2 regions of the Nonomuraea sp. NPDC004354 genome follow, and region 1 is predicted to be linked to the other one. Evidence: riboswitches for the same ligand, from Rfam matches in the RefSeq annotation. Region 1 holds a riboswitch; the other holds the start of a gene.
What was found. A riboswitch is a leader RNA that binds a small molecule or an ion and turns the genes downstream of it on or off. The one in region 1 is predicted to bind cyclic di-AMP.

Region 1 (4,745 bases):
AGCGCTCCGCGGCGGCGCTGAGCGAGGCACTGCGCCACACCACGGACGGGCTCGCCCAGACCTCCCCCGATGGAACGATCCGGATCGACGAGATGCTCGTCACCACCGACAAGGGCCACCATCTCGTGCGCCACGTGGTGACGCCGTTCGAGGGCCCGCTGGTCATCTACGTGCGGCTGGACAAGGAGCGGGCCAACCTCGCGCTGGCCCGCTACCGCCTGCAGGCCATCTCAGGACAGTTGACCTCGTGACATGCCGGCACTGGACACGCTGCTCGCCGGGCTGGCGAGAGAACGCTCGACGGGCGCCCTGCGGGTGGGGCGGGCCGGCGCGATCTTCATGGACGCCGGCCGGGTCACCTACATGGAGTGCGCGGACACGCCGAGGGCCGAGGACGTGCTGATGGCCAGCGGCAGGGTCTCGGCGCCCGCCCTGCGCAGGGCCCAGCGCGAGGGCGGCGCGCGCCTGGTCGACTACGGCATGCTCACCAAGGGCGAGCTGCAGCACTGCGTGCTCGGCGCGGTCCTCGACGCGGCGTACTTCCTCCTGCCGGTCACCGGGACCAGGCCCAAGTTCCGGCCCGGGGAGCGGCACTGGCTCGGCTCCCACTGGTTCTTCGAGGTCGAGGAGATCGTCCGCGAGTGCGGCAGGAGGCGGGCCCAGCTGGAGCGCGTCTGGCCGTCGGCGGACGTGGACACCGCCCCGGTCGCGCCGGTCAGGCGGCCGCCGGGCCACCGTGTCGTGCTGAGCGACCTGCAGTGGGAGATCCTCGTCCACGCCGACCGCGCGGCCACCCCCCTGGAGCTGGCCATGAGGCTCGGCCGGCCCGGCTACGCGACGCTGCTGGCCGTACGGCGGCTGGCGGCGGCGGGGCTGCTCACCCGTCCGGAGGGTACGGCGCCGCCGCTGCCGCGACGGGTCGACCGGGTTCCGGAGGCCGGGCCGCGCCACGACCCCGACGCTCCTGCTCTGCCCCTGGGGCCCGTGGTGACCGCGGACCCGACCGACGTGAACCTGCTGTTGCGGCTGAAGAAGGCGCTGGAGGAGCTGTCGTGAGGTTCCCCTCACTCAGAAGGAGGCCACCGGTGGAGCTGCGGGACGAGGTGCTGAAGGAGATGATCCTGTTGCGCGAGCGTACGCCCGACGTCAGCGGAAGCATCGCCTGCAGCGTGGACGGGCTGACCATCGCCAGCGACCTGACGGGCGGCAACGTCGAGCAGACCGCCGCGCTGTCGGCGGCGCTGCTGGCCCTCAGCAGACGCATGGCCGTCATGGCCGGCAAGGGTGCCCTGGAGGAGACCCTCATCTCGGGCAGCGCGGGCTTCGCCGCCTTCTACACGGCCGGCCCCACGATCGTCCTCACAGTCCTGGCCGAGCCCGGCACCAATCTCGGGCTGCTGCGGCTGGAGGGTCGCAAGACGGCGGCGAGCGTCGCCGCCATCGCATCGCGAAAGTGACTCGCATTCACACGGAGGAAACGCATGGCCAGCATGGACGTCTCGCTCAAGGAGATGATGGCGATCGACGGCGCGCTCGGGGCCGTCGTGGTCGACTACGGCAGCGGCATGGCGCTCGGCGCCCTCGGCGGCTCCAAGGACCTGGACCTGCAGGTGGCCGCCGCGGGCAACACCGAGGTCGTCAAGGCGAAGATGCGCACGATGGAGTCGCTCGGCCTCAAGGAGGTCATCGAGGACATCCTCATCACGCTGACCGGTCAGTACCACATCATCAGGCCGATGACCGGCAGGGGCGGCAAGGGACTCTTCCTTTACCTGGCGCTGGACCGCACCAGGGCGAACCTGGCGCTGGCGCGCCACCAGCTGCGCGGCATCGAGGAGAAGCTCGAGGTCTGACGGACCACGCCCCGTGTCCGCGGCGCGGCGGGCACGGGGCGTGCCGTACGACCGGCCCGCGCCTTCTTCAGCCGTGTGTACTCCGGCTTTACCCCGGCGCCGCTGCCGATTTCATGATTTTTATCCCCTTGATCGGCTTTCCTGCCGCGCCCGCGCAACCCGTTGTTTTTCAGGGGTTTCCGCGCTCTCCGCGCCTGCTGAATCGTGACGATAAAGGGTAGATCCTCTTTCCGATTCATGGGTTTGCTTTTGCCTTTGGGGTGATTTGCCCATAGAGTCCTTTGCGTTACCGAGCGGTGACCGTGCTCTTCACCAGGGAAGAGTCGGCCGGTCGGCGCCGAATCCCGCGACTGCGGGAACCGGGGACCCATCTCTTTGGGGTGAATCCGGCCTCGTGCCGGTAGGGCATCTCCACGCCCGAACCCGTCAGCTAACCCGGTAGGCGAGATGGAGAGGACACCACCCTTGTACGACAGCCCCCCGAACTGAGCGGCGCTTCCCCCCCGCTTCCTTTCGCGCTCTGTCTTTTCGCGTAGCGACTGCTAGGCCCATGCCCGGCTACGCCTTTGCCTGATCTTCATGTGAGCGCGGATTTCCTATCCCTCGCACAAAGGACTTTCATGACCCGCCGCTTTGGCATGCGCGCTTCCGCCCTGCTCGTCACCACCGCCCTCGCCGTCGGTTCCGGCGCCGCCGCCGCTCTCGCCGAGCCCACGGAGCCCGACCTCGCCCGGACCACCCAGCAGCGGACCCTCCTCCAGGGAGGCACCACCGCCTCCTACTTCTGGGACGACTCCTCCGGCCGCGCCGGCGACACCGGCCTGCCCGCGAGCGGCATCCCGATGCGCAAGGGCCTGGCAGCCAGCCCGAGCTGGCCCCTCATGACCGAAGGCTACGTCGTCTACAAGGGTAAGAAGGCCCCCTTCTTCGTGGGTGACCGTGGTCCTGGCGTGCCCTCCAGCAGCGGCGTCATGCTCGACCTCGACGCCAAGACCTTCGCCTACCTCACCGGCGGCGAGTTCAACTCCGACACGCTGATGGTGAACGGCAACGGCGGTCAGGGCCACATCAAGGTCCAGTACGTCATCACCAAGTGGGGTGACGGCGTGGGCAAGAAGAACCACCCCGTCGCCTTCTCCACCGGCGCGTGGGGTCGTATGGACCACAACCCGGCCAAGCCGCCGGTCGACTACCTGGCCCTGGCCGAGAAGAAGAAGGCCGAGGCCGCCAAGAAGGCGCAGGCCGCCAAGAAGGCCGAGCTGGTCGCCGCCCGTGAGGCGGACGAGCAGGAGTCCAAGGGGACGACGGCCGCCGCCGCGTCGGTCAGGCCCGCCTCCTTCGACGGCCCGGTGCGCACCACCGCCGCCCGGAGCGCGACCGAGGACGACAGCCACACCGGCACCGCGCTGGCCCTCATCGGCGGTCTCGCGATCGTCGGCGGCGTCGGCTACCTGGGCCGCGACCACCTGCGCAAGGTCGTCTCCCGCTGATCTCCCTCTTGTCGTCATGCGAAACAGAATGAGATTCTGCTTCGCATGACGCTCATGGCGCGCGCCAACGGCATCGACATCGCCTACGACCCCATCGGTGACCCCCAAGACAGGCCCCTTCTGCTGATCATGGGGCTCGGCTCCCAGCTCGTCCACTGGGACGACGAGTTCTGCGAACTGCTCTCCAGGAGGGGCCACCACGTCGTCCGCTTCGACAACCGCGACGTGGGGCTCTCCACCCACTTCCGCGAGGCGGGCGTGCCCGACCTCACCCCCGGCGCGGCGGCGCCGTACCTGCTGAGCGACATGGCCGGCGACGCGGCGGGCCTGATGGACGCGCTCGGCTGGCCCGCCGCGCACGTGGTGGGCATCTCGATGGGCGGCATGATCGCCCAGGCGCTCGCCATCGGGCACCCCGGCAGGGTGCTGACGCTGACCTCCATCATGTCGACGCCCAGCCCCGAGGCCGGGCCGCCCACCCCCGAGGCGATGGCCGCGCTGTTCGGCCCGCCCGCCGCCGACCGGCAGGGCGCGATCGAGCGGGCCCTGGAGGTCTGGTCGGTGATCGGTTCGCCCGGCTACCCCCTCGACCGCGAGCGCGTCGCCCGGCTGGCGGGCCTGGCCTTCGACCGCGACCACGATCCCGCCGGGACCACCAGGCAACTGGCCGCCATCCTCGCCTCAGGCGACCGTAGCGAGGGATTGGCGGGCGTGCGGGTGCCCACCCTGGTGGTCCACGGCGAGGCCGACCCGCTGGTCCAGGTCTCCGGCGGCCGGGCCACCGCCGCCGCGATCCCCGGCGCGCGGCTGATGACCTTCGAGGGCATGGGCCACGACCTGCCCCGCCCGCTGTGGGAGCAGGTCATGGACGCGATCACAGATCTTCAAGCGCGCTCCGCAGCCGCCGCAGCAGGCTGAGGTCCGCCGGTTCGTGCCGCATCTCGGTGCCGGGCGGCGCGGGGACCCGCTTGGGCAGCGCGGGCGCCCTCCTGGGCTTGACGAGCAGGTCGGCCGCCGCCAGTTCCCGTACGGCGAGCAGCACCGTGTAGGCCGTGGCGTCCAGCCGCCTGGCCAGTTGCAGCGGTGTCGCGGTGCCGTCGGCGTGGACCAGCACCTCCCACTGCCGGGCGCTCAGCGTGACGCGATCGCCCGGCAGGCGGGAGACCGGGACCACGGGCGCGGCGTCGAGCTCGTCCGACGGCCAGACCTCGTCCAGCCGGGTGCTCCTGCGGACGCATTCGGCGATGAGCTCGTCGACCTCGAAGTGCCAGTGCGGGCCCAGCCAGTGGCGCTCGCTCGGCTGGAAGGTGGGCCGGGCGGCGTCGGTGCCGAAGAGCACGAGCGCGGCGTCGAGCACCGCCCTGCGCAGCTGCTCGGCCAGTTCGTCGCGGCTCAGCAGGCC
Region 2 (4,745 bases), on a different contig from region 1:
CGCCGACGGGGTCCTGGTCGGCGCGACGAGCGCCGGTCCGTGCGGCGGCGAGATGCTGTCCATGCTGACGCTGGCCGTGCACGCCAGGATCCCGGTCGAACGGCTCAGCCAGATGATCTACGCGTACCCGACCTTCCATCGGGCGGTGTCGGCCGCTCTTCCCGCGCTTCTCCGCTGACCAGCGGGATCGCCCAGCGGGTGCCGGGGTCGGCGTCGATGACGAGGGCCCTGGCCAGCGCGGTGAGGGGCACGGCGAGGATGGCGCCGAGCGGGCCGAGCACGACCGACCACACCAGCAGCGACAGCAGCGTGAGCGTGGTCGACAGACCCGCCGACTCCCCCGCGTACTTGGGCTGGATCACCGACTGGATGACGAAGTTGACCACGGTGTAGACGACGATCACCCAGACCATCGTGACCCAGCCCGAGTCGAGCAGGGCCAGCAGCGCGGGCGGAAGCAGCCCGAGGAAGAACCCGACGTTGGGGATGTAGTTGGTGATGAAGGACAGCATCCCCCACAGCACGGGCAGCGGTACCCCGAGCAGCCACAGCGCGCCCGCGTCGAGCACCGCCACGATGAAGCCGAAGACGGTGCAGACCACCAGGTAGCGGCAGGTGCTCCTGGCGAAGTCGGTCAGCGCGCGCACGAGGTCGGGTTTGGTGTTCTGCAGCCGGCGGACGGCGGCCTGGATGTGGCCCGCGTCCATGCTCATGCCGTACGCCAGCAGGATGATCACGATGAAGGCGGAGGCGACGTCGAGCAGGCCGCTCAGGAAGCCCTGCACCAGCGGGACGAGCTTGCCGGGATCCAGCGCCTTGACGGCGGCGCTGATCTGCTCGGGGGTGATCCCGAGGCCGGCCAACCACTGCGTGACGGAGGCGGCCAGCTGGTGGTACTCGTCGGCGTACTGGGGAAGCAGGCCGGCCAGCCGTGCGATCGAGACGACCAGGGCACCCACGAACGCCAGCAGCACCAGCAGCACGACCGTCAGCGGCACGGTCACCAGCACCCACGAGGACGCGCCGCGCCGCTTCAGCCAGGCGCGCAGCGGGCTGACGGCGATCGTCAGCGTGAGCGCGAGGAAGGCCGGGGCCATGATCGCGCTCGCGCGCCTGAGCCCGGCAAGGATGACCACCGCGGCCGCGAGGCCGATGAGGATCCGCAGTCCACGCGACATCATGGGTCACACTATCGCGACCGTCGGTGACGAAGGCAGGCAACCGCGCCGGTCAGCGCGTTGTACGGGATCGCCGCGGTCGCTGCCCGTGGCGCCAGAGGGGGGACCGGACATCGGGTACGCGGCGTACGCGGCGTACGCGGTGTACCCGATGTCCTGCCTCAGCGAGCGTTGGGACGCTTGCCGTGGTTGGCCGCCTTCTTCTTGCGGGCCTTGGTCTTGCGGGCGCGCTTCGCCATCGCCTACCTCCTCATGTGATGATCCCAACCTCTCGCGAAGGCGGCGGCCCGGACAAGGCCTTCGCCAGATTCCACTCCCCATGTTTCAACATAGATGTGTCATAATTTGGTGGAATCTGTTGGAAGGAGGGCACATGCTCGCACCACAGCGGCAACAGGCGATCCTGGAGCGCGTCCGTCGCAGCGGCGGAGTCCGGGTGGCCGACCTCGTCCGCGAGCTCGGCGTCTCCGACATGACCATTCGCCGGGACCTGGAGGCGCTCGCCGAGCGGGGCCTGCTCGAGAAGGTGCACGGCGGGGCCACGATCAACGGCCCCGGCTCGACGGAAGAGCCGGGCTTCGCCGCCAAGTCGATGCGTCAGCAGCCGGAGAAGGACGCGATCGCCCGCAGGGCGGCCACGCTCGTCCGCCCCGGCACCGCCGTCGCCCTGTCGGCCGGCACCACCACCTGGACGCTGGCCCACCACCTGGTCGACGTGCCGGACCTCACCGTCATCACCAACTCCATCCCCGTCGCCGACGTCTTCCACCGCAGCCCGCGCGCCGACCGCACGGTGGTGCTCACCGGCGGCGTCCGCACGCCGTCCGACGCCCTGGTCGGCCCGGTCGCCGTCGCGGCCATCAGGCGGCTCCACGTCGACACGCTGTTCCTGGGCGTGCACGGCATGAGCACCAAGGCCGGTTTCACCACCCCCAACCTGCTGGAGTCGGAGACCGACAGGGAACTGGTCGCCTCGGCACATCGCCTGGTGGTCCCGGCCGACCACACCAAGTGGGGCACGGTCGGCATCAGCACGATCGCGGAGCTGTCGGAGGCCGACGTCGTCATCAGCGACGCGGCCCTGCCGGACGAGGCGCGCGCGGAGCTGGCCGAGCGGGCGGGAGAACTGATCATCGCGGAGGACATCAAGTGAAGCGCACCATCGCGCACATGGCCGACGGCCGAGAGTTGATCTACTTCGACCGGCGCGACGACGCCGACCGGAGCGCGATCGACGAGCGCGAGCTGCCGCCCAGGCCCGCGGCCTCCGAACTGCGCTACGACCCGCTCACCGAGGAGTGGGTGGCGATGGCGGGTCACCGGCAGACCCGCACCTTCCTGCCGCCGGCCGACGAGTGCCCGCTGTGCCCGACCAGGCCCGGCAAGCCGACCGAGATCCCGGCCGCCGACTACGACGTCGCCGTCTTCGAGAACCGCTTTCCCAGCTTCTCCACCAACCTGGGCACCTACGCCGCCCCCGGCGGGCTGAGCGAGGTGCGGCCGGGGGTCGGGCGCTGCGAGGTCGTCTGCTTCACCTCCGACCACGACTCCTCCTTCTCGGCGCTGTCCGACGAGCAGGTGGAGCTGGTGATGGAGGCCTGGGCCGACCGCACGGCCGAGCTGTCGGCGATCCCGGGCGTGGAGCAGGTGTTCTGCTTCGAGAACAGGGGCGCCGAGATCGGCATCACGCTGGCGCACCCGCACGGCCAGATCTACGCCTACCCCTACGTCACCCCGCGCACCCGCCTGCACCTGGCGGCCGCGGCCAAGCGGCCGAACCTGTTCGCCGACGTGCTGGCCGCCGAGCGGGCGGGCGAGCGTGTGGTGGCCGCCAACGAGCTGTGGACCGCGTTCGTGCCGGCCGCCGCCCGCTACCCGTTCGAGGTGCACCTCTACCCGCACCGCCAGGTTCCGGACCTGGCGGCGCTCACCCAGGAGGAGCGCGCCGCCTTCGGCCCCGTCTACACCCGCGTGCTGAAGGCGCTCGACGGGCTGTTCGGGGTGGTCATGCCGTACGTGGCCGCCTGGCACCAGGCCCCCGTACGGCACGGCCGCGACCTGGCCTACCTGCACATGGAGCTGTTCAGCATCCGCAGGGCGCCGGAGAAGCTGAAGTACCTGGCGGGCTCGGAGTCGGCGATGGGCGCCTTCGTCAACGACGTTCTGCCCGAGGACGCGGCACGGCTGCTTCGATCACAAGTAGATCACTAATTAATGTCCGCTTGAGGTCGCATTACGGGGGATTTACTACTAATATCCCGATTCGTCGGCTTTCACAGCCGTCACATGCCTAATCCTGGGCGCGTTGCCCGGAGCCGGGGACCCATCGAGAACCTGGGGTGAATCCACGCGTGTGGTAGGGCTTCTCCCGCCCGAACCCGTCAGCTAACCCGGCCGGCAGACGGAGAGGATCGTTCGTGGCGTCCCCCACGTCCCGTTTCGCATGCGGTGCTGTCGCCGCGCTGTCCCTCGTGATCGGTTCCGCGACCGCGGTCTCGGCTGCCCCCAAGCCGTCCGAACCGCAGTTGCGGACCGAGCTGAAGAAGCTCAACACCCGGGTCGACAAGCTGATCCGGACCTACAACGCCAAGCGCGTCTCGCTGGCCAAGGCCCAGAAGGACGCGAAAGCGGCCGGGAAACAGCTCGCGGCGGCCGAGCAGACGCTGGTCACGGCCGAGAAGGAGGCCTCGAGGATCACCGAGCTGCGCTACCAGGCCAGCACCCCTGACCTGCCGACGCTGCTGTTCACCCCCGACCTCAACACCGCCGCCCTGCTCGAGCAGATGAGCGCCGAGCAGGACGCGGTCGTCAAGAACGTCGCCGCGGCGCGCGACACCAAGAAGCAGGCCGCCGACGCGGCCACCGCGCTCGCCGACCGGATCAGGACCGAGACCGAGCAGGTCGCCGGCGACCGGAAGGCCGCCGAGGGCATGATCAAGGACATCGAGAAGAAGCTGCAGGCCCTCGTGCCGACCGGTCCTGGCCGCAAGGCCGACGGCAGCTGGGCGCCTGAGCTTCCCGCCGGGTCGGACAACATCACCCCGCGCACCCGGCTCATGCGCGACACCATCAAGAAGACGTTCGCGCTGCCGTTCGAGGTGGGCTGCTACCGGTCGGGCAGCAGCGGGGAACACCCCCTCGGACGGGCCTGCGACTTCATGATGAGCTCGGGCGGCTCCATGCCCGCGGCCGTCAACCGGACGCTGGGCGACCAGATCGCGGCGTGGGCGGTGAAGAACCAGACCCGCCTGGGCGTCAAGTACGTGATCTGGCGGCAGCGGATCAACAGCGGCAGCGGCTGGCGGCCGATGTCCGACCGCGGCAGCATCACCGAGAACCACTACGACCACGTCCACGTCTCGATGAACTGAAAGCAGGCGATGGCGAGCCGCCTGGACCGATACGCCTCCGCCGCCCCCGCCGCCGCCCTCGGCGGCGGGGGCGTTCACGGGTCAGGCGAGGTCGAACCGGTCGAGTTCCATGACCTTGGTCCAGGCCGCGACGAAGTCGGTCACGAACTTGTCGCGGGCGTCCTGGCTGGCGTAGACCTCCGCGAGGGCCCGTAGC

Region 2: linked by a shared signal. The riboswitch ahead of ACWENQ_RS14855 (coiled-coil domain-containing protein) and the one ahead of ACWENQ_RS01460 (hypothetical protein) in region 1 are both predicted to bind cyclic di-AMP.

What each region holds. Positions count from the first base shown of each region.
Region 1 is NZ_JBSGDV010000001.1:312,065-316,809, forward strand. It holds gene ACWENQ_RS01440 (roadblock/LC7 domain-containing protein) at 1-251, shown strand, start outside; gene ACWENQ_RS01445 (hypothetical protein) at 253-1,056, shown strand; gene ACWENQ_RS01450 (roadblock/LC7 domain-containing protein) at 1,086-1,457, shown strand; gene ACWENQ_RS01455 (hypothetical protein) at 1,482-1,853, shown strand; cyclic di-AMP (ydaO/yuaA leader) riboswitch at 2,179-2,313, shown strand; gene ACWENQ_RS01460 (hypothetical protein) at 2,474-3,343, shown strand; gene ACWENQ_RS01465 (alpha/beta hydrolase) at 3,389-4,261, shown strand; gene ACWENQ_RS01470 (hypothetical protein) at 4,218-4,745, opposite strand, start outside.
Region 2 is NZ_JBSGDV010000004.1:23,264-28,008, forward strand. It holds gene ACWENQ_RS14830 (dihydrolipoyl dehydrogenase family protein) at 1-178, shown strand, start outside; gene ACWENQ_RS14835 (AI-2E family transporter) at 105-1,181, opposite strand; gene ACWENQ_RS14840 (50S ribosomal protein bL37) at 1,340-1,417, opposite strand; gene ACWENQ_RS14845 (DeoR/GlpR family DNA-binding transcription regulator) at 1,552-2,331, shown strand; gene galT (galactose-1-phosphate uridylyltransferase) at 2,328-3,389, shown strand; cyclic di-AMP (ydaO/yuaA leader) riboswitch at 3,456-3,592, shown strand; gene ACWENQ_RS14855 (coiled-coil domain-containing protein) at 3,596-4,549, shown strand; gene katG (catalase/peroxidase HPI) at 4,631-4,745, opposite strand, start outside.